Regions from separate parts of the Bradyrhizobium sp. 33ap4 genome, predicted to be linked through region 1. Evidence: predicted binding sites of a transcription regulator. Region 1 holds the regulator's gene; each other region holds the start of a gene.
What was found. Region 1 encodes PhoB, which activates phosphate uptake and scavenging genes when phosphate is short. Its sites were predicted from a motif close to TGTCATNNANCTGTCAT; they were not measured.
Positions count from the first base shown of each region.

Region 2: a site for PhoB is predicted at 6,354-6,370, ahead of phnC (phosphonate ABC transporter ATP-binding protein). Genes of this name have one in related genera too.
Region 3: a site for PhoB is predicted at 8,536-8,552, ahead of Q2M23_RS19925 (OprO/OprP family phosphate-selective porin). Genes of this name have one in related genera too.

Region 1 covers NZ_JAUMTJ010000023.1:98,089-108,295, forward strand. The annotation lists gene pstA (phosphate ABC transporter permease PstA) at 1-21, shown strand, start outside; gene pstB (phosphate ABC transporter ATP-binding protein PstB) at 18-836, shown strand; gene phoU (phosphate signaling complex protein PhoU) at 943-1,659, shown strand; gene phoB (phosphate regulon transcriptional regulator PhoB) at 1,805-2,515, shown strand; gene Q2M23_RS19450 (GcrA family cell cycle regulator) at 2,811-3,323, opposite strand; gene Q2M23_RS19455 (aspartate aminotransferase family protein) at 3,811-5,019, shown strand; gene argF (ornithine carbamoyltransferase) at 5,019-5,945, shown strand; gene Q2M23_RS19465 (Hsp33 family molecular chaperone) at 6,166-7,167, shown strand; gene apaG (Co2+/Mg2+ efflux protein ApaG) at 7,278-7,676, opposite strand; gene Q2M23_RS19475 (OpgC domain-containing protein) at 7,964-9,223, shown strand; gene Q2M23_RS19480 (SGNH/GDSL hydrolase family protein) at 9,220-10,002, shown strand; gene Q2M23_RS19485 (SGNH/GDSL hydrolase family protein) at 10,016-10,207, shown strand, end outside.
Region 2 covers NZ_JAUMTJ010000017.1:52,888-63,094, reverse strand. The annotation lists gene Q2M23_RS15155 (M20/M25/M40 family metallo-hydrolase) at 1-1,231, shown strand, start outside; gene Q2M23_RS15150 (aspartate dehydrogenase) at 1,231-2,049, shown strand; gene pncA (bifunctional nicotinamidase/pyrazinamidase) at 2,049-2,669, shown strand; gene hemC (hydroxymethylbilane synthase) at 2,735-3,745, shown strand; gene Q2M23_RS15135 (DUF1045 domain-containing protein) at 3,752-4,441, opposite strand; gene Q2M23_RS15130 (alpha-D-ribose 1-methylphosphonate 5-triphosphate diphosphatase) at 4,451-5,623, opposite strand; gene Q2M23_RS15125 (chloramphenicol acetyltransferase) at 5,620-6,285, opposite strand; gene phnC (phosphonate ABC transporter ATP-binding protein) at 6,497-7,312, shown strand; gene phnD (phosphonate ABC transporter substrate-binding protein) at 7,392-8,324, shown strand; gene phnE (phosphonate ABC transporter, permease protein PhnE) at 8,408-9,292, shown strand; gene phnE (phosphonate ABC transporter, permease protein PhnE) at 9,289-10,137, shown strand; gene Q2M23_RS15100 (Na/Pi symporter) at 10,187-10,207, opposite strand, start outside.
Region 3 covers NZ_JAUMTJ010000024.1:54,539-64,745, forward strand. The annotation lists gene Q2M23_RS19885 (DNA-directed RNA polymerase subunit alpha) at 1-486, shown strand, start outside; gene rplQ (50S ribosomal protein L17) at 648-1,064, shown strand; gene Q2M23_RS19895 (SDR family NAD(P)-dependent oxidoreductase) at 1,362-2,156, shown strand; gene Q2M23_RS19900 (DUF1330 domain-containing protein) at 2,163-2,459, shown strand; gene Q2M23_RS19905 (hypothetical protein) at 2,562-3,689, opposite strand; gene Q2M23_RS19910 (phosphotransferase) at 3,743-4,822, opposite strand; gene Q2M23_RS19915 (zinc-binding alcohol dehydrogenase family protein) at 5,011-6,024, opposite strand; gene Q2M23_RS19920 (winged helix-turn-helix transcriptional regulator) at 6,143-6,523, shown strand; gene Q2M23_RS19925 (OprO/OprP family phosphate-selective porin) at 6,876-8,474, opposite strand; gene Q2M23_RS19930 (DegQ family serine endoprotease) at 8,821-10,179, shown strand; gene Q2M23_RS19935 (replication-associated recombination protein A) at 10,176-10,207, shown strand, end outside.

The sequences.
Region 1 (10,207 bases):
GCCGAAAGGGCCGCAAAATGACCGAGCTTTCCGTCTCCACGACTGCCGCAGGCCACATTCCCCAGGTTCCGCTGCCGGAAGCGCCGCCGAAAGTCACGGTGCGCAACCTCAACTTCTATTACGGCGAGCACCACGCGCTGAAGAACATCAACCTGGCGCTCGGCACCAACCGCGTCACGGCGTTCATCGGCCCGTCCGGCTGCGGCAAGTCGACCCTGCTGCGCATTTTCAACCGGATGTACGACCTGTATCCGGGTCAGCGCGCGGTCGGCCAGCTGATGCTGGACCAGACCAACATTCTCGACCCCAAGCTCGACCTCAACTTGCTGCGCGCGCGGGTCGGCATGGTGTTCCAGAAGCCGACGCCGTTCCCGATGACGATCTACGAGAACATCGCCTTCGGCATCCGCCTCTATGAGAAGATCTCGAAGTCCGAGATGGACGACCGGGTCGAGAAGGCGCTGCGCGGCGGCGCGCTGTGGAACGAGGTCAAGGACAAGCTGAACGCCTCCGGCCTGTCGCTCTCCGGTGGCCAGCAGCAGCGCCTGTGCATCGCACGCACCGTGGCGGTGCGCCCCGAGGTGATCCTGTTCGACGAGCCGTGCTCGGCGCTCGACCCGATCTCGACCGCCAAGGTCGAGGAGCTGATCCAGGAACTCTCCGAGGACTACACGATCGCGATCGTCACCCACAACATGCAGCAGGCGGCGCGCGTCTCCGACAAGACCGCCTTCATGTATCTCGGCGAGCTGATCGAGTTCGACGACACCAACAAGATCTTCACCTCACCGAGCGATCGGCGCACCCAGGACTACATCACCGGCCGGTTCGGTTGACCGGCGCATGATCCGGAAAAGTGGAAACCGGTTTTCCGATCAGGTCATGCTAAAATTCAGGACACGAAGCCATGATCCCCGGGATCATGGTTGAGGGAGACAAGCGATGGCTTCTGAACATACCGCCAAGGCATTCGACAGCGACCTGCAGGAGTTGACCCGCCTGGTCGCCGAGATGGGCGGCCTGGTCGAACGAATGATCACCGAGTCGGTCGACGCGCTGATCCGTCGCGACGTCGCGCTCGGCAAGCGCGTGGTCGCCGCCGACATCGAGATCGACAATCTGCAGCGCAACATCGAAGAGCGCGCGGTGCTGACGATCGCGCGCCGCCAGCCGATGGCGATCGACCTGCGTGAGATCGTCAGCGCGATGCGCGTCGCCACTGATCTCGAGCGGATCGGCGACCTCGCCAAGAACATGGGCAAGCGCGTCGCGGCGCTGGAGAGCGATTTCCAGCCGCTGAAGTTGATCCGCGGCCTCGAGCACATGACCGACCTCGTGCTGTCGCAGGTCAAGTCGGTGCTCGACGCCTATGCCGCGCACGACCTGCCGGCGGCGATGAACGTCTGGAAGGGCGACGAGGAGGTCGATGCGATCTGCACCTCGCTGTTCCGCGAACTGCTCACCTACATGATGGAAGATCCGCGCAACATCTCGTTCTGCATCCATCTGATGTTCTGCGCCAAGAACATCGAGCGGATCGGCGATCACGCCACCAATATCGCCGAGACCGTGTTCTACATGATCGAGGGCCAGCAGATCACCGACAAGCGCCCGAAGGGCGACATGACCACTTTTGCCACCACGGTGCCGGGCAACTGAGGCATGATCGGCAAGCACGGAACCGGCAAGAGCGAAACTGGACGATCCTCGCGACAAATCGTTTCCGCGGGGACTATGCTCAAGGAAGTAAGCGTTTCGGTTTGCGTCTGGGCAACGGATCACCACAGAGAAAGAACTTAAACCGATGAGCGCACGCATTCTGGTAGTCGAAGACGAGGAAGCGCTGACGACGCTGTTGCGCTACAATCTCGATGCGGAAGGCTACGATGTCGAGACGGTGGGGCGCGGCGACGATGCGGATACAAGGCTGAAGGAGCGCGTCCCCGACCTCGTGGTGCTGGACTGGATGCTGCCGGGCCTGTCCGGCATCGAACTGTGCCGCCGCCTGCGGGCGCGGCCCGAGACCAAGCAGCTTCCGATCATCATGCTGACCGCGCGCGGCGAGGAAAGCGAGCGCGTGCGCGGGCTTGCCACCGGCGCGGACGATTACATCGTCAAGCCGTTCTCGGTGCCGGAGCTGCTGGCGCGGGTGAAGGGCCTGTTGCGCCGCGCCAGCCCGGAGCGGCTTGCGACCGTGCTGACCTACGGCGACATCGAGCTCGACCGCGAGAAGCGCCGCGTGGCGCGCTCGGGCCGTCCGATCGATCTCGGGCCGACCGAGTATCGCCTGCTCGAATTCTTCCTCGAGCATCCCGGCCGCGTGTTCAGCCGCGAGCAATTGCTCGACAGCGTCTGGGGCCGCGACATCTACATCGATGAGCGCACCGTCGACGTGCATATCGGCCGCCTGCGCAAGCTGCTCAATCCGGGCCGCGAGCAGGATCCGATCCGCACTGTGCGCGGCGCCGGCTACGCGCTCGACGACCGCTTTGCCAAGGCCGAGCCGCAGCCGTAACGGCCATGCGGCATTCATAAACCGCAACACGGCGTCGTCCCGGCGAAAGCCGGGACCCATACGCCGCGGCCAGCGCAATCGGCACGCGGCCAGACGGCTTTCTAACAACACCCATTCGTGGTTATGGGTCCCGGCCTGCGCCGGGACGAGGCCGGTGACGTAGCGGTAGCCCGGATGGAGCCGACGGGTCGCGCGAACGAGCGCCCCGTTGGCTCCATCCGGGCTGCGTCACACAAAAAAATCCCCGCTTTCGCGGGGATTTGTCTTTGAGGTCTTCCGTCGTTTTCCCGAGTGCTCACTTGATCTGCGGTTTCGCCGACGGCCGGCGGCGATCGGCGGCGGGCTGGTAGGCGACGCGCGAGTGATGCGCGCAATAGGGCAGGCCGCCGAGCGCTTTGCCGCCGCAGAAGAAGAATTCCGGGCTCGAGGGATCGCCGACCGGCCAGTGACAGGTGGCCTCGTTGAGCTCGAGCAGCGACAGCCGCTGGCTCATCGGCACCACATTGTCGTAGGAGATCGGATCGGGCTCCATCTCGGCCTCGAAGGCGTGCGCCAGCGCGGTGTTGCCGCGCGAGACCGGGCGCGCCACCCGCATCATGTGCTGGGCGGGGCGGGCCTTGCGCTGCCGCGGCGCGGCCGTGGAGGGTGCCTTGGCGCGGCCGGAGAGGCCGAGCCGATGCACTTTGCCGATCACGGCGTTTCGCGTCACATTGCCAAGTTCCGCCGCGATCTGGCTGGCCGACAGGCCGGACTCCCAGAGCTTCTTCAGCTGCTCGACGCGATCGTCGGACCAGGTCAATACAGTCATCGCATTCTTCCCTTCGCGTAGCGCCGGCCAATCATTGGAGCGGCGCTGCGAGCCAATCTGGACAAAAATCCCTGCGGCCAGAATCCCTTAGCCCTCGCCGGGCACGGTGTTGCGCCCGAACGTTTACGCGAGACACAAAGGTTACTTAGAGGGTCCAGTACCGCCGCACGAGATGTCGTACCCGACAGGCCAAACGCTACAATATGGCGTGACTCTGGCGCAAGAGTCCGCGGTCGTGCGTCCACATGTTCCCACACAGTTAAGCATCGCGATGAGGCTTTTCCACCGCACCGGAATGCTCCGGATTGCGCTCGTTTCGCATTGCAGGAAGGCCACTTCGTGGCGATTGACACTTACCGACCGCAGCATAGAATGCCCGCCACGTGCCGCCCGCAAAGGCGGCCGTTTTGTTTTCCGAAGCTGGCCGTTGCTGCGCTGGCGTCAAGGCGCGCGGCAATTGTCGGCTTAAAAACCGTCAGTGATCGTCATGACCAACGCTGCCACGTCGCATCTGCTCCCCGTCTTCGCCAGGGTCGATCTCGGTTTCGAGCGCGGTGAGGGCGCCTGGCTGATCGCAACCAACGGCGACCGCTATCTCGATTTCACCTCGGGCGTCGCGGTCAACGCGCTCGGGCACGCGCATCCGCATCTCGTCAAGGCGCTGCAGGAACAGGCGACCAAGCTCTGGCACATGTCGAACCTGTTCAAGAGCCCGGACGGCGAGGTGCTTGCCGCGCGGCTGTGCGAGCAGAGCTTTGCCGACTTCGTGTTCTTCTGCAATTCCGGCGCGGAAGCGATGGAGGGCGTGATCAAGCTGGTCCGCCACTATCACTTCTCCAAGGGCCATGGCGAGCGCTACCGCATCATCACCTTCGAGGGCGCCTTCCACGGCCGCACGCTGGGCACGCTGGCGGCGACCGGCTCGGCGAAATATCTCGAGGGCTTCGGCCCGCCGATGGACGGCTTCGACCAGGTGCCGCATGGCGACATCGACGCGGTGAAGAAGGCGATCGGTCCGCACACCGCCGGCATCCTGATCGAGCCGGTGCAGGGCGAGGGCGGCGTGCGCTCGGCGCCGCAGGCGTTCTTCAAGGCACTGCGCGCGCTGTGCGACGAGCACGGCCTGCTGCTCGCCTTCGACGAGGTGCAGACCGGCATGGGCCGAACCGGCGAGCTGTTCGCCTACAAGCGCACCGGCGTCACGCCGGACGTGATGTCGCTGGCCAAGGCGCTCGGGGGCGGTTTCCCGATCGGCGCGGTGCTGGCGACCGCGCAGGCCGCGGCCGGCATGGCGCCCGGCTCGCACGGCTCGACCTTCGGCGGCAATCCGCTCGCGGTCGCCGCCGCCAATGCCGTGCTCGACGTCATGCTGAAACCCGGCTTCTTCGAGCATGTGCAGAAGATGTCGCTGCTGCTCAAGCAGAAGCTCGCCTCCGTCGTCGACCGCTATCCCGGCGTGCTGTCGGAGGTACGCGGCGAGGGGCTGTTGATCGGCGTCAAGGCCGTGGTGCCGTCGGGCGACCTGATCGCAGCGCTGCGTAGCGAGAAGCTGCTCACCGTCGGCGCAGGCGACAATGTGGTGCGGTTCCTGGCGCCGCTGATCGTGACCGAGTCCGAGATCGACCAGTCGATCACCGCGCTCGAGCGCGCCTGCGCGACATTGTCGGTGGCGCAGCCGAAGAAGGCGGCTGGATAATGAGCAAGCCGGTCCGTCACTTCCTCGATATCAACGAGCTGCCGCTCGGCGAGCTGCGCAACATGCTGTCCGCCGGAGCCGCCATGAAGGCGAAGCTGAAGGCGCATGAGAAGGGCAGGAAGCCGCTCGAAGGCAAGACGCTGGCGATGATCTTCGAGCGCCCGTCGACCCGCACAAGGGTGTCGTTCGACGTGGGCATGCGCCAGCTCGGCGGTGAATCCATCATGCTGACCGGCGCCGAGATGCAGCTCGGCCGCGGCGAGACCATCGCCGACACCGCGCGCGTGCTGTCGCGCTATGTCGATGCGATCATGATCCGCATCCTCAACCATGACGCGCTGCTCGAGCTCGCGGCTCACGCCACCGTTCCCGTCATCAACGGCCTGACCCGGCGTTCGCATCCCTGCCAGGTGATGGCCGACCTCATGACCTATGAGGAAAACCGCGGCTCGATCGAGGGCAAGACCGTGGCCTGGACCGGCGACGACAACAACGTGCTGGCCTCCTGGGCGCATGCCGCCGAGCGGTTCAAGTTCCAGCTCAATGTCGCGACCCCGCCGGAGCTGTCGCCGAAGAAGCCGATGCGCGACTGGATCAAGGCGACCGGCGCGCCGATCATGCTCGGCACCGATCCGGAAGCCGCCGTGCGCGGCGCCGACTGCGTCGTCACCGACACCTGGGTGTCGATGGGCGACAAGGAGGGCGAGCACCGCCACAACGTGCTGCGGCCCTATCAGGTCAATGCCAAGCTGATGTCGCTCGCCAAGCCGGACGCACTGTTCATGCACTGCCTGCCCGCGCATCGCGGCGAGGAGGTCACCGACGAGGTGATCGACGGGCCGCAATCCGTGGTGTTCGACGAGGCGGAAAACCGCCTGCATGCGCAGAAGGGCATTCTGGCCTGGTGTTTCGACGCGGTCGCGTAGTCGGAGATCAGAAGCGTTGTCGTCCCGGGCAAGCGAAGCGCGACCCCGGACCCATAACCATCGCTGTCAATTGTTGCGAAGGCTGGGGCACCAGCTTGATGCAAGCAACTCACATCGGTGGTTATGGGTCCCTGCTTTCGCATGCTTTCGCAGGGACGACGGAAACATCCGCGTTAGTGAACCCCTTTATTTCATGGTCCGAGACCCCAGATAGAGCGCCATGGTTTCACAATCCCCCGACATCAAAATCACGCCCGAGGCGCCGGTTCGCGCGCCCTCAGCGGTTCCGGTCGACGATGCCGTGCTGGCATTCGAGGTCGGCGCGCTGGACCTGCGCGGCCGGCTGACCCGGCTCGGCCCCGCGCTCGACGAGATCCTGCACAAGCACGATTATCCGCCCGCGGTCGGCAAGCTGCTCGGCGAGGCGATCGTGCTGACCACGCTGCTCGGCTCGTCGGTCAAGTTCGAGGGCCGCTTCATCCTGCAGACCCGGACCGAAGGTCCGGTCTCGCTCCTGATCGTGGATTTCCAGGCGCCCGACCGGCTGCGCGCCTATGCGCGCTACGACGCATCGCGCCTCAAGAATGGCCAGAGCTCGGGCGAGCTGCTCGGCAAGGGCCACCTTGCGATGACCATCGATCAGGGCTCCAACACCAGCCGCTACCAGGGACTGGTCGCGCTCGACGGCGGCGGCCTGGAAGAGGCGGCCCACGAATATTTCCTGCGCTCGGAGCAGATTCCGACGCGGGTGCGGCTTGCGGTCGGCGAGGAGATGCGCGGCGGCGAGGGCGGCAAGCTGCACTGGCGTGCCGGCGGCATCCTGCTGCAATTCCTGCCCAAGGCGCCCGAGCGCGCCAAGCAGGCCGATCTGCATCCCGGCGATGCGCCGGAAGGCACGGCCACGCATAGCGTGCCGGACGATGACGCCTGGGTCGAGGGCCAGTCGCTGATCTCGACCGTCGAGGACGTCGAGCTGATCGATCCCGATCTGTCCGGCGAGCGGCTGCTCTATCGCCTGTTCCACGAACGTGGCGTGCGTGTCTTCAACCCGCAAACGCTGCGCGCGCAGTGCTCCTGCTCGCGCGACGCGGTGTCGTCGATGCTGAAGAGCTTTGCGCCGAACGACCGCGCCGAGATGGTCAAGGACGGCAAGGTCGTCGTGACCTGCGAGTTCTGCTCGTCGGTGTATGAATTCACGCCGCAGGAAGCCGGCGTGGAGTAGACGCGTTCGTCATCGTAGCCCGGATGAAGCGCAGCGAAATCCGGGGCCGCTCCAACCGCGGATGCACCTGCCCCGGATTGCGCTTCGCTCCATCCGGGGCTACGCAGGCGTCAGTTCAGCACCCTTTTGCCGCCCGGGCTCGGGCTGTCCAGCGAAAATGTCGGCACGTCGATGTCGAAGCGCTCGCCGGCTTCGGTGACCATCTGATAGCTGCCGGTCATGAATCCGGAGGCGGTCGGCAGCGGCACGCCGCTGGTGTATTCGAAGCGTTCGCCGGGCGCGAGCACCGGCTGCTCGCCGACCACGCCCTCGCCGCGCACCTCCTGGCGGCGGCCGGTGGCGTCGGTGATGATCCAGTGCCGCGTCCGCAGCTGCACCGTATCCGGGCCCGAATTGACGATCACGATCTTGTACGACCAGAAATATTCGCGCCGGTCGACCGACGAGCGCTCCGGCATGAAGTTCGGCTCGACGGTGACTTCGATCTGGCGGGTAACGGCGCGGTACATGCGGCTCAATCCGATGGTCCTGGCGCATGGTCCGTTTTCGACCGGATCATGCTCAAACAGGGCGCTATCATAGCCAATTGAACCGCCGGAACCAATCGCCTGCCAGGCCGCGAAAGGGCGGGCTTGGAAAGCCGGATTTGGGGCGGCCCGTTCATCGCGGTTTCAACATAGTTCCGCTCTAAAGCGCGGCCGCATGCCGCCGCACTCCGTGCTTTGTCGGCAACTCGCGGACCGATATTATCTTTTCAGCACGGCGTGCGGGGCGTCCGCGGCCGACACGGTGTTTGATGAGCTCGATTGCCGATCCCATAGCCGGTTCGCCGGTGGCTGACGTCAAGGCCGAAGTAAAGGCAGAGGCCGAGGCGAAGGTTGCTGCGCCCGCGATCACGCTGCCGGCGACCGGCGAGCGCGAGCTCCGCCTCGATCTGTTCCGCGGGCTCGCGCTGTGGCTGATCTTCATCGATCATCTGCCGACCAATCTTCTGACCTGGCTGACGATCCGCAATTACGGCTTCTCCGACGCCACCGAGATCTTCATCTTCATCTCCGGCTACACCGCGGCCTTCGTCTACGGCCGCGCGATGCTGGAGGGCGGCTTCGTGATCGCGACCGCGCGCATCCTGCGCCGGGTCTGGCAAATCTACGTCGCGCACGTCTTCCTGTTCACGATCTTCCTCGCCGAGATCTCCTATGTCGCGACCTCGTTCGAGAACCCGCTCTACAGCGAGGAAATGGGGATCATGGACTTCCTCAAGCAGCCTGACGTCACCATCGTCCAGGCGCTGCTGCTGCGCTTCCGTCCGGTCAACATGGACGTGCTGCCGCTCTATATCGTGCTGATGCTGTTCCTGCCGCTGATCCTGTGGCTGATGAAATGGAAGCCCGACGTCACGCTCGGTCTCTCGGTCGTGCTCTACGCGCTGACCTGGCAGTTCGACCTTTATCTCTCGGCCTATCCGAACGGCTTCTGGGCGTTCAATCCGTTCGCCTGGCAATTGCTGTTCGTGTTCGGCGCCTGGTGCGCGCTCGGCGGGGCGCGGCGGATGTCGCGGATCCTGTCGTCGAACATCACGATGTGGATCTGCATCGTCTATCTGGTCGCGGCGTTCTTCGTGACCCTGACCTGGTACGTGCCGCAGCTCGGCCACATCATGCCGAAGGTGATCGAGCAATGGATGTATCCGATCAACAAGACCGACCTGGACGTGTTGCGATTCGCGCACTTCCTGGCGCTCGCCGCGCTCACCGTGCGCTTCCTGCCCAAGGACTGGCCGGGCCTGAAATCGCCCTGGCTGCGACCTTTGATCCTGTGTGGCCAGCATTCGCTTGAGATATTCTGCCTCGGGGTCTTCCTCGCCTTCGCCGGTCACTTCGTGCTTGCCGAAGTATCTGGCGGTGCCGCACTGCACGCCTTGATCAGCGTCTGCGGCATCCTCATCATGTGCGGCATGGCGTGGATCATTTCGTGGTACAAGCACTCCGCCGACAAAGGCGCCTCGAAAAAAGGCGCCGCCGGCAACGCCGATCTGGCGGGAGGGGGAGCATGAAGTCCGCGCGGACGATGCTGGGCCTGACGCTGCTCGCAGCCTGCCTGACGGCCGGTTTGGCGGCGGCGCCCGCGTGCGCCGGCGACACCGCGGAGCCGCCCCCGCCGCCGCCCTGCGACGTGCCCGCCTATCTGCTTACGAGCGAGAGCTCGCTGCCCAAGGTCACCGACGCCATCAAGTCCAACCGGCCGCTCAACGTGCTGGTGGTCGGCAGCCGCTCCTCGACCATCCAGGGCAACGAGGCGAGCGCCTATCCGGCCACGCTGCAGGCGGCGCTGAAGGAAGCGTTGCCGTCGTCGACGATCGATCTATCCGTAGAATTACAGGGAAAGAACACCGCCGAGGAGACCGCGGGAACTCTTGTTAAGCTTGTTGAAGCAAAAAAGCCTACTTTGGTTATCTGGCAGACCGGAACCGTCGATGCTATGCGAGCAATCGATCCCGACGATTTCCGTACCGCCATCAACGAAGGCGTTGTTGCGTTGCGGGACGCCGGGACCGACGTGGTGCTGGTCAATCTGCAATACAGCCCGCGTACGGAGACGATGATCTCTGCACCGCCCTATCTCGACAACATGAAGGTGGTGGCGCAGCAGCACGACGTTCCGCTGTTCGACCGGTTCGCGATTATGAAGCAGTGGAGCGACGCCGGATATTTTGACCTGTTCAGCACCTCGCATGGTGTCGATCTGGCCAAGAAGGTTCATGCCTGTCTCGGCCGCGCACTGGCGAAATTCGTGATCGATGCGGCCCATCTGGGCCCGGTGCAGCAGAATTAAGGAAGCAGAGTAAATGCGTTTTGCCTTCCCTTTTCGCGCTTCCGCAGGGCGAGGTCTCTGTGCCGTTGCGGTGCTGACGCTGCTCGCGGTTGTGCCGTCGCGCGCGCAGACCGACCAGCATGCAGCGCTTTCGTCCGACGGCAAGACCGAGGCCGCAAAGCCTGATGCAACGCAGCCCGCTGCGACGGCCGATGCGACCAATCCG
Region 2 (10,207 bases), on a different contig from region 1:
GGCGATGGGCGCGCGGCTCCGCGCGGCTGGCTTCCCCGAGGCCGACGTGCACGTGTTCTCGCCGGCGCCGCACAAGGGCAATCTGGTGGCGCGGCTGCACGGCTCCGGCGCGCGCAAGCCGATCCTCCTGGTCGCCCATATCGACGTCGTCCCCGCCAACCGCGAGGACTGGTCGGTCGATCCGTTCAAGCTCACCGAGCAGGACGGCTATTTCTACGGCCGCGGCTCCAGCGACGACAAATACATGGCGTCCGCCTTCATCACCAATCTGATCCGCTACAAGAAGGAGGGCTACAAGCCCGATCGCGACATCATCGTGGCGCTCGAGACCGACGAGGAGATCCTCGATGCCAACGGTCTCGGCATGCAGTGGCTGATCAAGAACCACCGCGACCTGATCGATGCCGAGTTCGCGCTCAATGAAGGCGGCGGCGTCGGTCTCAAGAACGGCAAGGCGATCCGCAACAGCGTGCAGACCAGCGAGAAGGTCTCGATCGGCTACCAGCTCACGGTGAAGGATCGCGGCGGCCACTCGTCGCTGCCGCGCAAGGACAACGCGATCTATCATCTCGCCGAAGGCCTGGTGCGGCTCTCCAATTACAGCTTCCCGATGAATCTCAACGAGACCACCCGGATCTATTTCACCAAGACCGCCGAGGTCGACACGTCGCATGCCGACGATATCAAGGCCATTTTGGCGCCGCAGCCCGGCCCGGCGGCGCTGGAGCGATTGTCGGAGAATCCGGGTTATAATGCGCAGCTCCGCACCACCTGCGTTGCGACCATGCTGGAGGGCGGCCACGCCATCAACGCGCTGCCGCAGCTGGCGACCGCCAAGGTGAACTGCCGGATCCTGCCCGGCGAGCCGGTCGAGGGCGTGCAGGCGACGATCGAGCGCGTGCTCGCCGACAAGGAGATCGCGGTGGCTCCGACCGGCAAGGCCGTGCTGAGCCCGCCGTCGCCCCTCAACGAGGAGATCATGGGTTCGATCGAGAAGCTGTCGAAGGAGTTCTGGCCGGATGCGTCGATCGTTCCGGTCATGAGCACCGGCGCGACCGACGGCAGCTATCTGCGTAACGCGGGGATTCCGACCTATGGCCACTCCGGGCTGGCCGCCGATGTCGACGACAACCGTATCCATGGCAAGGACGAGCGCGTGCTCGTCAAGTCGTTCTACGAGGGCGAGGAGTATCTCTATCGCCTGGTCAAGATGCTCGCCGGCGGGAAATGATGGCTGACAGCAAGGCAAGGACACGGGTTGCGGTCGCCGGCCTCGGCGCGATCGGCACCGACGTCGTCAAGGCGCTCGATCAGGGCATCGAGGGCCTGACGCTGGTTGCGGTGTCGGCGAACAGCCCGGACAAGCATCGCGGCTGGGTGGCGGAGCTCAAGTCTGCGCCGAAGCTGGTGCCGATCGAGCAGCTGGCCGAGGTCGCCGACATCGTGGTCGAATGCGCGCCGAGCAAACTGGTCCGTTCGATCGTGGCGCCGGTGGTCGAGCGCGGCAAGACCGCGGTCGTGCTCAGCGTCGGCGCGCTGCTGCAGAACGAGGACCTCGTCGATCTCGCGAAGGCCCATGGCGGCCAGATCATCGTGCCGACCGGCGCGCTGATCGGGCTCGATGCGGTGACCGCCGCGGCGATCGGGACCATTCATTCGGCGAGGCTGGTGACGCGCAAGCCGGTCGCGGGCCTCGTCGGCGCGCCGCATCTGGTCGAGAACAACATCCGGATCGAAGGCATCACCGAGCCGCTGCGCATCTTCGAGGGCAGTGCGCGCGACGCCGCAAAGGGTTTTCCGGCCAACCTCAACGTCGCGGTGGCGCTGTCGCTGGCTGGCATCGGCCCCGACCGCACAAGGGTCGAGATCTGGGCGGATCCCACCGTGACCCGCAACACCCACCGGATCGAGGTCGATTCAGATTCCGCGCGGTTCTCGATGATGATCGAGAACATTCCCTCGGAGAACCCGAAGACCGGCCGCATCACCGCGCTGTCGGTGATCGCCTGCCTGCGCAAGCTGCGCGCATCGTTGCGGATCGGCACATGATGAAGATTGCGCCCGACGATCTGTTGCTGGTCATCGACGTGCAGAACGATTTCTGCCCCGGCGGCGCGCTGGCGGTCGCGGACGGCGATGCCGTCGTGCCGGTCGTCAACCGGTTGGCCGGCCGGTTCGACCATGTCGTGCTGACCCAGGACTGGCATCCGGCCGGCCACAGCTCGTTTGCGACCTCGCATCCGGGCGCGGCGCCGTTCTCCGAGATCGCCATGCCGTATGGGCCGCAGACGCTGTGGCCGGATCATTGCATCCAGGGCAGCGCGGGCGCCGCGTTTCATCCTGACCTCGCCACCGAGCGGGCCGAGCTCGTGATCCGCAAGGGGTTCCGGGCCGCGATCGATTCCTATTCGGCGTTCTTCGAGAACGACCGCAAGACGCCGACCGGGCTCGCCGGCTATCTGCGCGAGCGCGGCCTCAAGCGCATTGTGATGGCGGGGCTCGCCACGGACTATTGCGTGCAGTATTCGGCGCTCGATGCGCGCCGGCTCGGTTTCGAGACCACGGTGGTGCTGGCAGGCTGCCGCGCCATCGATCTCGGCGGTTCGCTTGCCGTCGCCACCGCGGCGATGCGCGCGGCCGGGGTGGAGCTTGTCGAGGAGCTCGTCTGAGCGTCGCCAAAGAGGGGCAAAAACCGTTGTTTTGACTGGCTTTTTGTTCTAATCCCCCACCGGTGATGATCACGCGTAGCGGAGCTTTCGTGTCGGGACAGGTTTTGCGGATTGGGACGCGCAAGAGCGCGATGGCGCTCGCGCAGACAGATGAGGTCGCACGCCTGCTGCGCGCTTCGGCGCCGGACCTTGCCGTCGACATCGTCAAGTTCGAGACCCGCGGCGACCAGGACCAGACCAGCAAGCTGTTGCGTCATGGCGGCAAGGGCGGCGCCTTCGTCGCCGAGATCCGCGAAGCCATGCGTGCCGGCACCTTGCAGGCGGCGATGCATTCGCTGAAGGACGTGCCGGGCAACGAGGAGACGCCGGGTCTTGTCATCGCCGCGATGCTGGCGCGCGATGCCGCCAATGACAGCCTCGTGCTGCGTCCCGGCCTGTCGCTGGAAACGCTGCGCGCCGCGCGCGGCAAGGGCTTCATGATCGGCACCAACGCCGTGCGCCGCGCCGCCTATCTGCGCCGGCTGTTTCCGGAAGCGACCGTGATCCATTATCGCGGCGCCGCCGACACGCGCGTGGCCAAGCTCGATCGCGGCGACAAGCAGCGGCTGCCCGGCGGCGGCGACGTGGGGCCGGCGGATGCGCTGGTGATGGCGCGCTCGGGCCTGGAGCGCATCGGCATGACCGCGCGCATCGCGCATGATTTCTCGGTCGGCGAGATGCTGCCGGCGGTCGGCCAGGGCATTGTCGCGGTGGAATGCGTCGAGACCGACTGGGCGACGCGTGCGCGGCTTGCCGGGATCGACAACGTGCAGTCGCGGCTTGCGGCCGAGGCCGAGCGCGAGGTGCTGTGGGTGCTCAACGGTCATTGCAATTCGCCGATCGCGGGCCACGCCACGCTCGCGGGAGCCGAGATGACGCTGCGCGCCTCCGTGCTCGACGAGGCCGGCGCCGGCTTCATCGACGTGACGCGGCGCGGACCCGCGGACCGGCCGCGCGAACTCGGCCGCGCCGTGGGCATGGAGCTGCTGGAGAAGGGCGCCGCCGAGATCATCGCCCGCACCCGGGCGGAGGAATAGCGCGCGCTACGCCCGCAACGGCCAGCTGCCGATGATGCGGAAGCGCGATGCGCTGTCGGTCTGCTTGAACAGCGCGATGCGGTCGATTGCGAGCCGCGCGAGGTCGACCGCCGCGAACCGTGAGCGCAGCTGCGCCACGATCGGGCCGCGCCGCTCGTCGCTCAGCCGCCCTGTCAGCGTCATGTGGAAGCGGAACTCCTCCATGACGTAGGGATAGCCCCAGCGGTCAAGATAGTCGCACTGCCGCGCGGTGAGTTTCTCTGGCCTGCGGCGCGCGCGATCTTCCGGCGTCAGCGGCGCGCGGAACGCGTCGAATTCGGTGACGCAATCGGCGGCAAGCTGCTGCAGATCATCCGAGCGGCTGGCCGGGATCACCGCGATGAAGCCGCTGATCGCATCGACCACCGGTTCGATCACCGGAATGCGCCGCGCGCGGCCGGCGAAGGCGGCACAGGCATCGAGAAGCTCGGCCTCGCTTCGACCGTCGGCGAGCGCGGTGGGCGCTTTCAGCGTGGCGTGGAATCCATACTTGCGCGGATCTTCGGTGATCTCGCGCCAGTCCGGCGTGACGCCTTCGGGAAACGGCAGGTCGTCGCCCGACACCGCATCGTAGCCGAGCAGTGTCGAACCGAAGCGGTGCAGAACGCTGTCGGGTGACGGCGCATAATAGATCGCGTAGCGCGGAGTGCTGGCCATGGGACTGGGCTACGCCGCCGCAACCGTCTTGCGCGGCGCGAGTGAATGAACGAGGCAGCTCGCGTCCGCCAGATGCACCAGCCGTCCGGCCGCTATTACGGCGATGATGCGCGGCCGCAGCGGCGCCTTGTCGTCGACGACGATGATGTCGGCACGGCGGCCCGCGGCGAGCACGCCGCGATCGGCGAGCCCGGCCGCGCGGGCCGGCGCCGACGAGATCAGGTCCCAGGCCCTGGCGAGCGGCAGGATGCCATCGGCGACGAGGCGGAACGCCGCGAGCAACTGCGCCGGATAGTAATAGTCCGACGCCAGCACCGAGCAGAGGCCCTGCGCGATCATGTCGGATGCCTTGGTCCAGCCGGTATGGCTGCCGCCGCGCACCACATTGGGCGCGCCGAACACGATGAAGTCGTCCGCCGCCGCAGCGTCGCGCGCGGTCTCCTCGTTGACAGGGAATTCGGCGATCGTGGCGCCCAGCGCGCGAAACTCCTGGCGCATCGCCGGGCTGTTGTCGTCATGCGAGAGCATGCGGATATCGGCCGCGCGCGCGGCGGCGGCGAGTCGCGCGATCGAGGCGGGCACCTCGGGGCGGCGCGCCACGATCCGGTCGAGCATGTCGTTGACGGCCTCGACGGAGAGCCCGGTGCGCTCGGCCAGCTGGTTGCGCTTCTTCGGCTTGACGTTGCTGTGGTCGTTGAAGGCGAACAGGTCGATGCGGCCTTCACTGAGCCATTGAATGATCTCGGCCTCGGCCTCGAGATTGTGGGTCTCGTGGCGCAGATGGAAGCGGGTGTCGGCGACGAGCTGCGGCCGCAGCGCCTCGATCGCATCGAGCAGCTTGCGCGCATTCTCCGCGCTGCGCAGGCCGGGCTCCCACGACCAGGTCGCGCCATGGAACACGGTGGTGATGCCGTTGGCGATCGCCTGCCGGTCGCTGTCGATCAGCGCCACGTCGGTCGGGAAGTCGACGCCGGGGCGCGGCATCATCTGCCGCTCGAACGCATCGCCATGCAGGTCGATGATGCCGGGCAGCACCAGGAGGCCACTGGCATCGATGTGAAGCACGGCGCGACCCTGCTCGGCGTCGAGCGCGCCGATGTCGCGGCCTGCGGTCCGCAGCGAGGTCTCGACCAGGGCGCCGTCAACCAGCGTGCGCCCGCCCTCGATGAAAATGTCCGTCACGATGCGGCGCTCCGTTGTTTGGCTTGCGATTTGGATACGGCCTCGGCCTCGTACTTGTCGAGGAATTCCTCGACCGCGAGCTTGCGAAAGTCGGGCAGGACGCGGCGGAGCGTCTCGTGATCCCAGTCCCACCATGCGAGCGCGGCGAGGCGGTCGGCGATCGTCTCGGAGAAGCGCCGCTTCACGGGCCGCGCCGGATTACCGGCAACGATGGTGTATGCGGGAACGTCCTTGGTCACGATCGCGCCGGCAGCGACGACAGCGCCGGTTCCGATGTTCCGTCCTGGTAACAGGATCGCACCGTGCCCGATCCAGACGTCATGGCCGATATGCACGTGATGCGCACGTCGCCAGTTGAAGAAGTCGGTGTCGTCGCTCTCTCCGGGGAAATACGCGCTGGCGCGGTAGGTGAAATGCGCTTGAGTCGCGCGATGCATCGGGTGGTTGCCGGGGTTGATGCGGGTCATCGCCGCGATCGAGCAGAACTTGCCGATCGAGGTGTAGGTGATCTGGCTGTCATTCACGACGTAGGAATAGTCATCCATGCTCACTTCAAGCAGGATCGTGCGCGCGCCGACCTCGGTATATTTGCCGAGCTTGCTCTCACGGACCGACGCGGTCGGGTCGACGGTCGGCACAACCGAGAGTGTTTTTCCGGCCATCAGGGCCTCCGCAAATCTTCAAGAATCTTGGGCTTCCGGGGGATGCGCGCTCGTCATCGGGATGCTTGATGACAACATCATGACGTTGCGATGACGGCAAGGGAGCGACAAGGGAGGGGTGTGGACGATCGCCGCACCGCAGCGCCGTCGTCACATAACTGTAAAACGCCGGGGATAGCGATGGCCCAACGAGGCGCGGTTGGAGCATTACATGCTGGTGGTGGAAGGTTTGACGTGCCGTTTCGGCACGAAAGCCGCAGTCGACAACGCGTCCTTTTCGATCGCGCCGGGCAGCTTTGTCGGCGTGATCGGCCGCTCCGGCGCCGGCAAGTCGACGCTGCTGCGGATGATCAACCGTCTCGCCGATCCGACCTCCGGCCGTATCCTGTTCGAGGGCACCGACGTCACCGCGTTGCGCGGCAAGGAACTGCGGCGGTGGCGCGCGCGCTCGGCGATGATCTTCCAGCAGTTCAATCTGGTCGGCCGCCTTGATGTGCTGACCAACGTGCTGATGGGCCGGCTGGCCCAGATTCCGTCATGGCGCTCGCTGGCGCAGGTCTGGCCGGAGCAGGACAGGGCGCTCGCACTGTCGGCGCTCGAGCAATTCGACATCGCCCAGCTGGCGGCACAGCGCGCCGACCAGCTCTCCGGCGGCCAGCAGCAACGCGTCGCGATCGCCCGCGCGCTGGTGCAGGAGCCCGACATCATTCTCGCCGACGAGCCGATCGCCTCGCTCGATCCGCGCAACACCAAGATCGTGATGGACGCGCTGCTGCGCATCAACAAGCATTTCGGCATCACGGTGCTTTGCAATCTGCACTCGCTCGACCTGGCGCGGACCTATTGCGACCGCCTGGTCGGCATGGCCGCGGGTCGCGTGGTGTTCGATGGCGCCCCCGCGGCGCTCACCGACCATATCGCCCGCGAGCTCTATGACCTCGAGGCCAATGACGTCATCGGCGCAGCACCGCTGCCCGCGCCCGACGGTGCAACTGCGCCGGCACTCGGCACCGCAGCCGCGGCCTGAGCGTCGCGCATTTTTCAATCTGGGAGGCCGGGCATTTTGCCCGGCCAACAGGTGCAACTACAACAAAAGAGGGGTAGTCATGTTCACTCGTCGCATCATTCTGGCTGGCGCCGCCGCGCTGGCATTTGCCGGTTCGGCCTCCGCGCAGGACTGGAAGGCAAAGTATCCGGAGCTCACCTTCGCGGTGGTGCCGGCCGAGAACGCCTCCGGCGTCACCGAGCGCTGGACGCCGTTCGTGGCGTATCTGTCGAAGGAACTCGGCGTGAAGGTCACACTGCGCATCGCCAACGACTACGCGGCCGTCATCGAAGGCCAGCGCGCCGGCAACATCCAGATCGCCAGCTACGGCTCGGCCTCGTTCTCTCGCGCGCGCTTGACCGGCGTCAAGACCGACGCGTTCGCCAACGATATGAACGCCGACGGTTCGACCGGCTATTACTCGGTGTTCTTCGTCAAGGCGTCGAGCCCGTACAAGACCGTCGAGGACCTGAAGGGCAAGAATCTCGGCCTGGTCGATCCGAACTCGACGTCCGGCAACAACGTGCCGCGCTTCGAACTCAACAAGATGGGCATCACGAACGCCGAAGGCTTTTTCGGCAAGGTCGTGTTCACCGGCAGCCACGAGAACGCCGTCCTGGCGCTGTCGCAGGGAACCGTTGATGTGGCCGCCAACCAGTGGACCAACGAGGATGATTCCACGCTCGCCCAGATGCTGACCAAGGGCATGCTGAAGAATGCCGACGGCTCGGCGATGAAGAAGGATGATTTCCGCATCATCCACAAGTCGGCGCTGATCATCAACGGCCCCTATGCGTACAACACCGATCTTCCGGAGGACCTGAAGGCCGCGATCGCAAAGGCCTTCTTCGACGCCCCGACCAAGGACAAGGCCGCCTTCGACCGTCTGTCCGACGGTCAGAAGAAGGGCTTCCATCCCGCCACCACCAAGGATTGGGACGGCACCATCGAGCTGATCAAGTTCGTCGACGGTTTGCGAAAGAAGGCGAGCTGATCGCACGCCTGACGTCACGAGGGTCGGGCGTATAGCCCGGCCCTTTCTCTCCACTCAACTCCGAACCGGACTGGCACGCGTCGATGGCGACCGCCGTATCCATTCTTCCAGCGCAGCAACTGGTGACGCTGGGGGACGCCTACCGCAAGTCCGTCGCACGCAAGCGGTTGAAGGCCGCGCTGGCAACGGCGGCATTCTGTGCGGTGCTGGTGATCGCGGCGTTCGGCGCGGAAGTGAACCTGCGCACGCTGTTCACCTATTTCGGCAATTTCGTCAGCTATTTCGATCGCATCCTGACGCTGGATTCCGGCGCGCGGGTCTGGACCGATCCCGCCGAATGGTTCTGGGGTTGGCATAAGTGGCTGAAGATGCTCGGCGAGACGATCCTGATCAGCTATGTCGGCACGCTGACGGGTGCCGTGCTCGCCTTCGCGCTCAATTTCTTCGCGGCCCAGAATACGTCACCGGGCCCGTGGGTACGTTTCACGATCCGCCGCCTGCTGGAATTCGCCCGCACCGTCCCCGGCATCGTGTTCGCGCTGATCTTCGTGATCGCGTTCGGCCTCGGGCCGATGGCCGGCGTGCTGGCAATCGCGATCCACACCACCGGGGCGCTCGGCAAGCTGTTCGCCGAGATCGTCGAGAATGCCGACATGAAGCCGGTCGAGGGCATCCGCTCCACCGGCGCGAGCTGGCTGTCCTGCATGCGCTTTGCCGTGCTGCCGCAGGTCTCGGCCGGCTATGCCAGCTATGCGCTGCTGCGCTTCGAGATCAACGTCCGCGAGGCCTCGGTGATGGGCTTCGTCGGCGCCGGCGGCATCGGCCAGGAGCTGGTGGTCGCGATCCGCAAGTTCTACTATTCCGACGTCAGCGCCATCCTCATCACCATCATCGTCACCGTCTTCATCATCGACATCTCGACCGGCTGGCTGCGTGGCCGGCTGTTCGGCAAGGAGACGCGGCGATGAGCCAGATGCCGAGGCCGGACACCAGCGAGCTGCGCGCGAAATACCCCGACGCCTTCGACCGGCCTGCGTCAGCGCGGCTGGCGTTGCCGGCGATGATCGTGGCGGCGCTCGCGATCTTCGTGTTCGGCCTGGTCGATCTCGACTTCTCGCCGTCGCGGCTGATCGCGGGCATCGGCCAGCTCGGCTGGATCACCATGTTGATGATCCCGCCGAATCCCGGCTCGTCGTTCCCGCTCTACATGCAGGCACTCGGCGAGACGCTGTCGATCGCGCTGCTCGGCACCACGCTTGCGGCGCTGTTCGCGCTGCCGGTCAGCCTGCTGGCGGCGCGCAACATCATCCCCTCGAACCTGATCCGCTTCCCGGTGCGGCGCTTCCTGGATTCGATCCGCGGCGTCGATACGCTGATCTGGGCGCTGGTCTGGATCAATGTCGTCGGCCTCGGCCCGTTCGCCGGCGTGCTCGCGATCATGGTTTCGGACTTCGGCGCGTTCGGAAAGCTGTTCTCCGAGGCGATCGAGGCGGCGGACCGCAAGCAGGTCGAGGGCATCCGCGCTTCCGGGGGCAGCGCACTGCATGAGATCCGTTTCGGCCTGCTGCCGCAGGTGCTGCCTGTCATCGCCGGGCAGGTGCTCTACTTCATCGAGTCGAACACCCGCTCGGCTACCATCATCGGCATCGTCGGCGCCGGCGGCATCGGACTGCAGCTCGCCGAGCAGATCCGCGTGCTGGAATGGCAGAAGGTGTCGTTCCTGATCCTGATGATTCTCATCGCGGTCGCCGCGATCGACTTCATCTCGAGCAAGCTGCGTTTTGCCATCATCGGCCAGCGCGCCGTGGTGTAGAACCTTGCCTCGCCCTGCTCTTGCGGGGCGCCTCGAGTTTTGTATCGCACTATGCGCTGCGACCGTGAAG
Region 3 (10,207 bases), on a different contig from region 1:
CCGGTCCGCAAGGTCTCCTACAAGGTCGAGAACACCCGCGAGGGCCAGATCCTCGACTACGACAAGCTGACCATGACGATCGAGACCAACGGCGCGATCACGCCGGAGGACGCGGTGGCCTACGCCGCGCGCATCCTGCAGGATCAGCTCAACGTGTTCGTCAACTTCGAAGAGCCGCGCAAGGAAGTCACGCAGGAGATCATCCCCGATCTCGCGTTCAACCCGGCGTTCCTCAAGAAGGTCGACGAGCTCGAGCTGTCGGTGCGTTCGGCAAACTGCCTGAAGAACGACAACATCGTCTACATCGGCGACCTCGTGCAGAAGTCGGAAGCGGAAATGCTCCGCACCCCGAACTTCGGCCGCAAGTCGCTGAACGAGATCAAGGAAGTGCTGGCCCAGATGGGTCTGCACCTCGGCATGGAAGTGCCGGGCTGGCCGCCGGAGAACATCGACGAGCTCGCCAAGCGCTTCGAGGATCACTACTAAGCTTTGGTCATTCCGGACGTCGCGAAGCGGCGATCCGGAATCTCGAGATTCCGGGTTCGGCTCTGCGAGCCGCCCGGAATGACGTCCGGGCGAACGCAGGATGCCCACCTGCAAAACTTGTCGCTGAACCACCGCGGCAGAATTGAAGAAGGAAGAAGTCAATGCGTCACGGCAAGGTTCATCGGAAGCTCAACCGCACCGCCGAGCACCGGCGTGCGATGTTCGCCAACATGGCGGCCGCGCTGATCAAGCACGAGCAGATCGTCACCACGCTGCCGAAGGCCAAGGAGCTGCGGCCGATCGTCGAGAAGCTCGTCACCCTCGGCAAGAAGGGCGGCCTCGCCCTGCGCCGCCAGGCGATTTCGGAGCTGCGCGACGTCGACCAGGTCAAGAAGCTGTTCGACACGCTGGCGACCCGCTACAAGGACCGCCAGGGCGGCTACACCCGCATCATCAAGGCCGGCTTCCGCTACGGCGACAACGCGGCGATGGCCGTGATCGAGTTCGTCGACCGCGACGTCGACGCCAAGGGCCAGGATTCCGGTCCGACCCAGGACAAGGAAGCCGAGGCGGCGTAAGCCCCGCTTCGAGCCAGGTTTTGAAAGCGGCGCCTTCGGGCGCCGTTTTTATTTGTCGGCGTCGCTCCATCCCGGACGTCGTCCTGGCGAAAGCCAGCACCCACAATCGCAAGCGGACGTTGTCGCGACGGCTGGAGGTCGCGCCGTCGCGCAATAACGCGGGCTGGTGGTAATGGGTCCTGGCTTGCGCCAGGACGACGTCGTCTTGTGTACTGTCTTCCTCACGCATCGGTGAGATGCAATTGCGGCGCTGCATGCCGCGCCCGATATGTCCATCGACATCAATGGAGATGACAGATGAAAATCGACCTTTCCGGAAAGACTGCGCTGGTGACCGGCTCGACCGCGGGCATTGGCAATGCCATCGCAAGGGGGCTGGCCGAGACCGGCGCCGAGGTCGTCGTCAACGGCCGCGGTCAGGCCAAGGTCGATGCCGCGATTGCCGCGATCACGAAGGCGGTACCCGGCGCGAAGCTCCGCGGCATTGCCGCCGACGTATCGAGCGCTGCCGGTTGCAAGGCGCTGCTCGCGGCGCTGCCGGACGTCGACATCCTCGTCAACAATGCCGGCATCTTCGAGCCGAAGCCGTTCTTCGACATTCCCGACGAGGACTGGAGCCGCTTCTACGAGGTCAACGTGATGTCGGGCGTGCGGCTGTCGCGCGGCTACATGCAGGGCATGCTGAAGCGCAACTGGGGTCGCATCGTCTTCATTTCCTCGGAGTCCGGCCTCAACATTCCGACCGAGATGATCCATTACGGCATGACCAAGACCGCGCAGCTTGCGATCGCGCGCGGGCTCGCCGAGCTGACCAAAGGCACCGCCGTGACCGTCAACTCGGTGCTGCCCGGACCGACCATGTCCGAAGGCGTCGAGACCTTCGTCAAGGATCTCGCCAAGCAGAACGGCCAATCGGTCGAGGAGGCTGCCTCCAACTTCGTCAAGCAGCACCGGCCGACCTCGCTGCTGCAGCGCTTTGCCAGCACCGAGGAGATCGCCAATCTCGTGGTCTATGTCTGCTCCAGGCAGGCATCGGCGACCAACGGCGCCGCGCTGCGCGCCGAAGGCGGCATCGTCAACACCATCGCATGAGGCCGCATGCCGGCCTATGTGATCTCCGAGGTCGAGATGCGCGACGCCGCGGCGTTCGAGGCCTATCGGACGCAGGCGGCGAACACCATCGCACAATTTGGCGGGCGCTACGTCGTGCGCGGCGGCACGGTCGAGGTGGTGGAGGGCGGTCCACCACCGAACGCGATCGTCATCATCGAATTTCCGACCATGGCGCGCCTGCGCGAATGGTATGCGTCACCGGAATATGCCGAAGCGTTGAAGCTTCGCGCAACCGCGCTGGACCGACGCCTGCTGTTCGTCGAGGGCGTGCCGGCGATCTAGAGCTTTTCCCGTTCCGATGGAATCGGAACGGGGCTCTAGATTCTTGTTTTGGCGCGTTTTCTTCACGCGAACCGGTATCCACTTCGCTCGAAAACGCTCTAGCTATCCCTTCGCGCCGTCGAGGAACTCGCTGAAGCCTGCGGGACGGTAGGGACCGAAGCAAATCTGCTCCAGCACGCCAATTCCGGTCTGGCCGCCCTGGCAGGCGCGGACCACCTGCTGGACGTGCACATTCTCGCGGGCCAGCGGGTCGAGCGTCGATGGATCGAACGACTCGCCGCCGATCTCGAGCTCGCCCTTCCACATGCCCTGGCCCCACTGCGGATGGCCGTAGCCGAGCCCCTTCATCTGGAATTTGAGGATCGGGTCGAGCGCGATGGTCGTGGTGTGGCCGTCGATATCGACGAGGTCGATTTCAGCCGACTGCGCGAGCCGGGTGTGCGGCACGTATTTGACGCGATGCCGCGCGGTCGCCATGCGGCGGTCGAGGCCGTCGACCACGCCGGGAATCTCGGCCTCGCATCGGTAGAGCGGCGCGGTGATGCCCTCGCGGACCAGCGCCTCGCCCTGCGTCCCGTCGAAGAAGATCGTGTGCGAGATGTGGTCGTCCCAGACCAGCGGCGCCCAGAGGAAGAACACGCTCGGCGGCGGCATCGGCGCGCCTCCGACGTCGCGTTCGCCGACATTGCGCACGCCCCAGGAGCGATCCTTGGTGCCGTAGCAGGTGCGATCGTCGACCTTGATCCCGCCGTCGGGGTGGCTGATGACACCGCTCCAGCGGCCGAACTGGTCGAACCGGGTCGAATCCATCGCGCGGCGGCCGCCCGACCAAAGCGTCTGGCGCGCTTCCTGGATCGCGGCGGTGCGCGCGGAGAAGGTCAGGTCGCAGGCGAGGCCCGTCGCATTGTCGTCGAGCACGACCCGGGTCCGCAGCATCGGCTCGAGCACTTCGAGCCTGAACGGACCGACCTGCATCTCGGTGCGCTCGATCGGGGCGCGCCGCGAACCGTAGAAGCAGTGCTGCCGTCCGCCGCGTTCCACGACGCTGAAGGCGCAATCGAGGATCTTGCGGTGCGGGTAGATCGCAATGCCGATCCCGAAATAATACGCGCCGTCGGCGGTGTAGCCGTTGAACCAGGTCCGGTCATAGACATTGCGGTCGCTGGTCGAGGGAACCGCGATCGGCTCCGGCGTCTGGTGGATGGGGAAATCGTCCAGTTTGTTGAGCACGCCGATCCCTTTCGATGTCCTGACGCGTTGTATCCACTTCGCTCGATAGCGCGTCAGTCCTGCCAGTATGAAAAACTGTCGTGGTCCAGGGCTTGCGCGCAGGCGCCGCGGGTCATTTTCAGGAACAGCGCGTCGCCTCGCTCGGAGCGCTGGACGCTGAGCGCGGAGACGACGCCCATCATGATGCCGTGCAGCGTGTAGCGCCGATAATCCCGCCAGCAACGATCCCACTCATAGTCCCGCACGCCGCGCCGGATCAGTTCCGAATGATAGAACCGAACCAGGTCGGCCTCATGAAGACGCCGTTCGATCGGGTCGATGCCGGCCGAGAGGAAATAGGCGACGTCGACGATTCCTGGGCCCACTGTCAGCGTCTGCCAGTCCAGCGTCGCCATCGGATGGGTATTGCCGCGGACGTCGAACAGCATGTTGTCGAGCCGGAAATCCGCATGCTGGAGCGTTCGCGGCGCCGATCGATCGGACTGGTAGCGCAATAGCGCGTCCGGAAGCCGGTCGATCAGATCAAGGAATTCCGGCTCGATCACGCCGCGATATCGCTCCTTGTAGTGACCGATGATGCCGGGCAGCGCCGCGCGAAGGTCTCTGCGCCGGCTTGCGGCCATCACGAAGCATTGCACCGCATCGAGGCTCGGGTCATTCCATCGCGGCGCATGCAACGCCGCGGCCTCGGTCATGGCGATCCGGCTGTCGGCGATCGAGCATCCGGCGAGCTGATCGCCCGGACGTGCGGGCGCGAGGTCCTCCAGGATCAGGGTGAAGTCGTCGGTCGCCGGATCGATTTCGGCAAGAATCGGCCGGGGGGTGTGAATGGCGACGGTGGCGGCCAGCTCGCGATAGAACGCGACCTCGCGGACGTAAAGCGTGTGCGCAGAACCGGAGCGGCGGCTGTCGGGATCTGCGGCAGGGAATTTGCCGACGACGCTCACGGGAGCGTTCGGCTCGTCACCGTCATAGGTCAGTCGAAATCGATAGCTGTCGCCGACGAGGCCATTGCCGACCGGCTTGCAGGCGAGGTCGACGACCCTGACCTCGTCGATCACACCGGCTTCGCGCAGCGCCCGCGTCATCCACTCCGGATCGATCCGCGACGGATCGGCCGTGAGCAAATTCATCGGTTTCCTCCCATCCCCGTGGGCGTCACCACCGCTCCGGCCGCGTCTTGCGCAGTTGGATTGAGGACGGGGTGATCGTTGCGCAAATCATACAGGCGCCGGCGGCTTTGGCAAAAGCCACCCGCCGGCCTGTGGGGATATCATGCCCGGGATGTTGCCCGGGCATGAGGAAGCGGACGTGAGGAGCCTTACCAGCCCTCAAGCACGATCTTGCCGCGTGACTTGCCGCTTTCCAGCAGAGCGTGGGCGCGCTTGAGGTTGGCGGCGTTGATGGTACCGAAGGTCTGGTCGAGCGTGGTGCGCAGCACGCCCTTGTCGATCAGGTCGGCGACATCGTTGAGCAGATGATGCTGCGCGATCATGTCGGGTGTCTGGAACGAGGAGCGCGTGAACATCGATTCCCAGTGCACCGAGACCGCCTTGCCCTTGAACGCGGCGACGTTGAATTCCGGCGGATCGTCGATCAGGCCGAACTTGCCCTGCGGCGCGATGAAGTCGGCGATCGACTTGTAGTGCTGGTCGGTGAAGGTGAGGCTGGCGACGAGGCCGACCGGCGGCAGCCTCAAGCTCTCGATCTGCTCCTTCATCGGCTGCGAGTGGTCGATCACCGCATGGGCGCCGAGATCGCGGCACCACTTTTGCGACTCCGGCCGCGTTGCTGTCGCAACCACGGTCAGTCCGGTGAGGCGGCGCGCAAGCTGGATCAGGATCGAGCCGACACCGCCGGCGCCGCCGGTGATCAGAAGCGTGCGCGGATCGAGGCTCTTGCCCGGCACCGCGCCGAGCCGGTCGAACAGCAGCTCCCACGCGGTGATCGAGGTCAGGGGCAGGGCGGCGGCCTGCGCGAATGACAGCGACGCCGGCTTGTTGCCGACGATGCGTTCATCGACCAGATGAAATTCCGAATTGGTGCCCTGGCGCAGGATCGAGCCCGCGTAAAACACCTCGTCGCCGGGCTTGAAGAGCGAGACGTCGGGCCCGACCGCGTCGACCACGCCGGCCGCGTCGAAGCCGAGGATCTTGTATCCGCCGTCGGTCGGCGCCGCGCGCTTGCGCACCTTGTAGTCGACCGGATTGGCCGAGATGGCCTTCACCGCGACGCGGATGTCGCGCCCCTTCGGCTCAGGCTTGGCGATCTCGAAATCGACGAGCGAATCCGCCGCCTCGATCGGCAGCGATTTTTGGTATCCGACGGCCTTCATGCCTGGTCTCCGTGGTGGGCGATTGCCTGCCGATTAACTGTCGCGCTGGCGTCCATTTGGCAAGTACTGTAAAAACAGGGAACTAGTCCCTGTTTGTATACTATTGGAAAAATACTGCATGAAACGGAAGAATTTCGCGCGCCGGCCGGGCTGCGCGGTCGAGGCGGCGCTCGACCTGATCGATGGCAAATGGAAGGGCGTGATCCTGTATCATTTGCAGGCCGGCACCCAGCGCTTCGGCGAGTTGCGGCGGCGGATGCCCGGCATCACCCAGCGCATGCTGACCAAGCAGCTGCGCGCGCTCGAGGACGACGGCCTCGTGATCCGCAAGGTCTATGCCGAGGTGCCGCCACGGGTCGAGTACACGCTTTCCGAACTCGGCGAGAGCCTGCGCCCGGTGATCGATATTCTGAAAGCCTGGGGCGAGGGCCATCAGGAGCGGCTGTCCTGCGCGCCGGCGCCGGAGGTCATTGTGAAGAAGTCGAAGCGCGCGGCCTGAAAGCATGTTCGCGCGACGCGCTCCGCTTCACCTCGCCCTGCGTGCGGGGAGAGGCATAGGCCGCCTACGGCGGCCGTTCTCAAGAACGCCTAAGCGGTGCTTCGGCTATGACGCATCGTCAGATGCGTTCCGGGTGAGGGGGAGCCTCAGCAAGCGCAGCTGCTGCCGAATACGCGGAGAGGGCCCCTCACCCCAACCCTCTCCCCGTAAGAACGGGGAGAGGGAGCGCGGCGCCGTCCTGGTCAATATTCGACCGATCTCATTCAGCTAGAAACGCGTGAACCAAACGCTCGATGAAAACGGCCGGAGCGATGCCCCGGCCGTCTATGAGTTGGTCTCAGCTCCGATCAGATCAGAACGCAACCTGCGTGCGCAGCGCGACCGCGTCGAACTTCGAACCGACGTCCGCAGCCGAGGTCGCCGAGGCCTGCTTGGCGATATCGCCGTGCAGATAGTTCAGCATGAAGCGGACGTTGTTGTTGACGTACCAGTTCAGCGCGGCGGTGTAGACGGTCTGCCGTCCACCCGCGATGCCGACCGCCTGCGCGATCTGATCGTTGAGGTCCATCGTGCTGACGCGGCCGGCGATTTCCCAGGCGCCCCAGCCGCCGCCCGCGAGCGAGAACGGATCATGCGGCTTGATCCCGCTATAGGAGGCCGTCGCCGGGTTGTAGGCGTGGTTCTCGCCGGTCAGCACATAGCCGACCTGCGCGTAACCGCCGTCGAACTTCAGGCTCGGCGCGCCGAACGGCGGCAGTCCGGTGTTCGCGGAGCGGTCGACATTGAACCAGTAATATTCGCCCTGCGCGATGAACGGGCCATAGGTCGCCGCCGCCTCGACGCCGTAGACCTGCGCGCCGGAGACATTGGCGATCGCACCGGTCGAGATCAGCGTGGTCGGATCGATGCGCAGCTCGGGCCGGTCGCTGAGCGTGAGCGTCTGCGCCTGCGTGAGCTGGTTGCGCGGCGGCTGCACCAGCCATTCCGCATCGGCGCCAATGTGCACCGAATAATTCTTGCCGCTGATCGGATTGCCGGCGACGCGGATGACCCCGCCATACTGCTCGGACGTGCCGGCCGGCGAGGCGGAGGACGCGGAGTGGATGGCGCCCGACGTCGGTCCGGTGACATAGCCGCCGATCCAGAACTGGTCGTTCCACCAGCGGGTGCCGGCGGCCGAACGGAAGTCACCGGCGGCGATGTTCTGTGCGATGATGCCGACCGAGGCGCGCTCCATGAACAGGATGTCGTTGGAGCTGGTCGCTTCGTCGAGTGTCCACGGCACGTCCATGATGCCGCCTTCGATCGCCATCTTGCCGCCGAACGGCTTGAAGCCGGTGTAGCTCAGATACGCGTTCTCGATGCCCGAGGTGCCGCCGCCGGGCAGCGATCCCGGCGCCGCGCCGCCGAAGCCGTCGGACGAGCCGCCGAAATCGTAGATCAGCGAGTAATTCCAGTCACCGAAGAACTTGCCGACGATGCCGATGCGCGCGCGGCGGACGTTCTCGCCGCTGTCGAGCTTCTGCGGTGAGGTGCCTGCGGTGTTCGGGCGATAGTCGTAGCCGCCGACATCCCAGTGCACGCGGCTCGTGATCGCAACGCAGTTCTGTTCGTCCGCGGTGCAGATCGTCGGCCGGTTGTTCGGCATCGTCACCACGACGCCGGACGGCGCGACCGGGCCCTTCACCGGGATCGCGGCGTTGGCGGTCGCCACCCGCGCGGCCTTGGCATCCGCCGCCTTCGCATTGGCGTTTGCGCTGGCTGCGCTTGCGGTATTGGCGTTGGTCTGCTTCTGCAGTTTGTCGAGCTTCTGCTCGAGCATCTTCAGCTGCTGCTTCAGCAGCGCGATCTCCGCATCGCTGCCGCCTCCGGCCGATTGCGAATAGGCCGGCGAGGCGGCAAGCGCCCCTGCCAGGCCTATGGCGATTGCACTGACTTTTGTTGCACCCATTGTGCACCCCCGTTGTGTTTGAATTCCCCACTCACTCACTGAACGGTCCTAGGAGCGTATCGTGACTGACGCACGACAGTGCTTCCGGGCATCGCAGTTCCGCTTGTGGTCCGCAGGCAACAAGCGGAGCGGCGCAGCGAGATGACAGCCATCATAGAAGCTTGGCGGCGCGCTTCAACGCGGCCGCTGCGGGTTGTGCACCGGTACGGCGGGGGGGCCAGTTATCCGGCCGGGCGCCCTTCAATTGCCCGGCAAACACGCCTATATTCCGGCGTTTCCACGAGAGGTGAGAATGCTCCGACCTGTCCGCTTTGCTGCCGTATCCGCTCTGTGCACGTTGGCCTTCATGGGGAATCTTTCCGCAGCCGCGGCCCAGGACCGCCGCGTGCCGTCCTCGCAGGCCGAGCTGCAATTGTCCTATGCGCCGATCGTGCAGCGGGTGCAGCCGGCGGTGGTCAATGTCTACGCCGCCAAGACCGTGCAGAACCGCAATCCATTTCTGGATGACCCGATTTTTCGCCGGTTCTTCGGCGTGCCGGGACAGCAGCCCGAGCAGATGCAGCGCTCGCTCGGCTCCGGCGTGATGGTCGATGGCTCCGGCCTCGTAGTCACAAACAATCACGTGATCGAGGGCGCCGATCAGGTGAAGGTCTCGCTCGCCGACAAGCGCGAATACGAGGCCGAGATCGTGCTGAAGGACAGCCGTACCGACCTCGCGGTGCTGCGCCTGAAGGACACCAACAAGGAGAAGTTCGCGACCCTCGACTTCGCCAATTCCGACCAGCTGCAGGTCGGTGACGTCGTGCTCGCGATCGGCAATCCGTTCGGCGTCGGCCAGACCGTGACGCACGGCATCATCTCGGCCCTGGCGCGCACTCAAGTCGGGATCACGGATTATCAATTCTTCATTCAGACCGACGCCGCGATCAATCCCGGCAATTCCGGCGGCGCGCTGGTCGACATGACCGGCCGGCTCGCCGGCATCAACACTGCGATCTTCTCGCGCTCCGGCGGCTCGCAGGGCATCGGCTTTGCGATCCCCGCCAACATGGTGCGCGTCGTGGTGGCCTCCGCCAAGAGCGGCGGCAAGAATGTGAAGCGGCCATGGCTCGGCGCGCGGCTGCAGGCGGTGACGCCGGAGATTGCCGAGACGCTCGGGCTGAAGCTGCCGTCTGGCGCGCTGGTCGCCAACGTCGCGCCGAACAGCCCGGCGGCGAAGGCCGGACTGAAGCTCTCCGACCTGATCGTCGGGATCGACGGCACGCCGATCGACGATCCCAACGCGTTCGACTACCGCTTCGCGACCCGTCCGCTCGGCGGCAACGCGGAGATCGAGGTGCAGCGCGCCGGCAAGCCGGTGAAGCTCACCATACCGCTGGAGACCGCGCCCGACACCAACCGCGACGAGATCGTGCTGACCGCGCGCTCGCCGTTCCAGGGCGCGAGGGTCGCCAACATCTCGCCGGCGCTGGCCGACGAACTACATCTCGACGCCGGTGCCGAGGGCGTGGTGGTGACTGATCTCGCCGGTGACGGCACCGCGGCCAATGTCGGCTTCCAGAAGGGCGACATCATCCTCGCGGTCAACAACGAGAAGATCGTGCGGACCAGCGACCTCGAGAAGGCATCGAAGACGGGGACGCGGGTCTGGCGCATCACGCTGGTGCGCGGCGGCCAGCAGATCAACGTGACGCTCGGCGGATGAGCCCCAAGCAACCGCGAGAGGCCGGCAA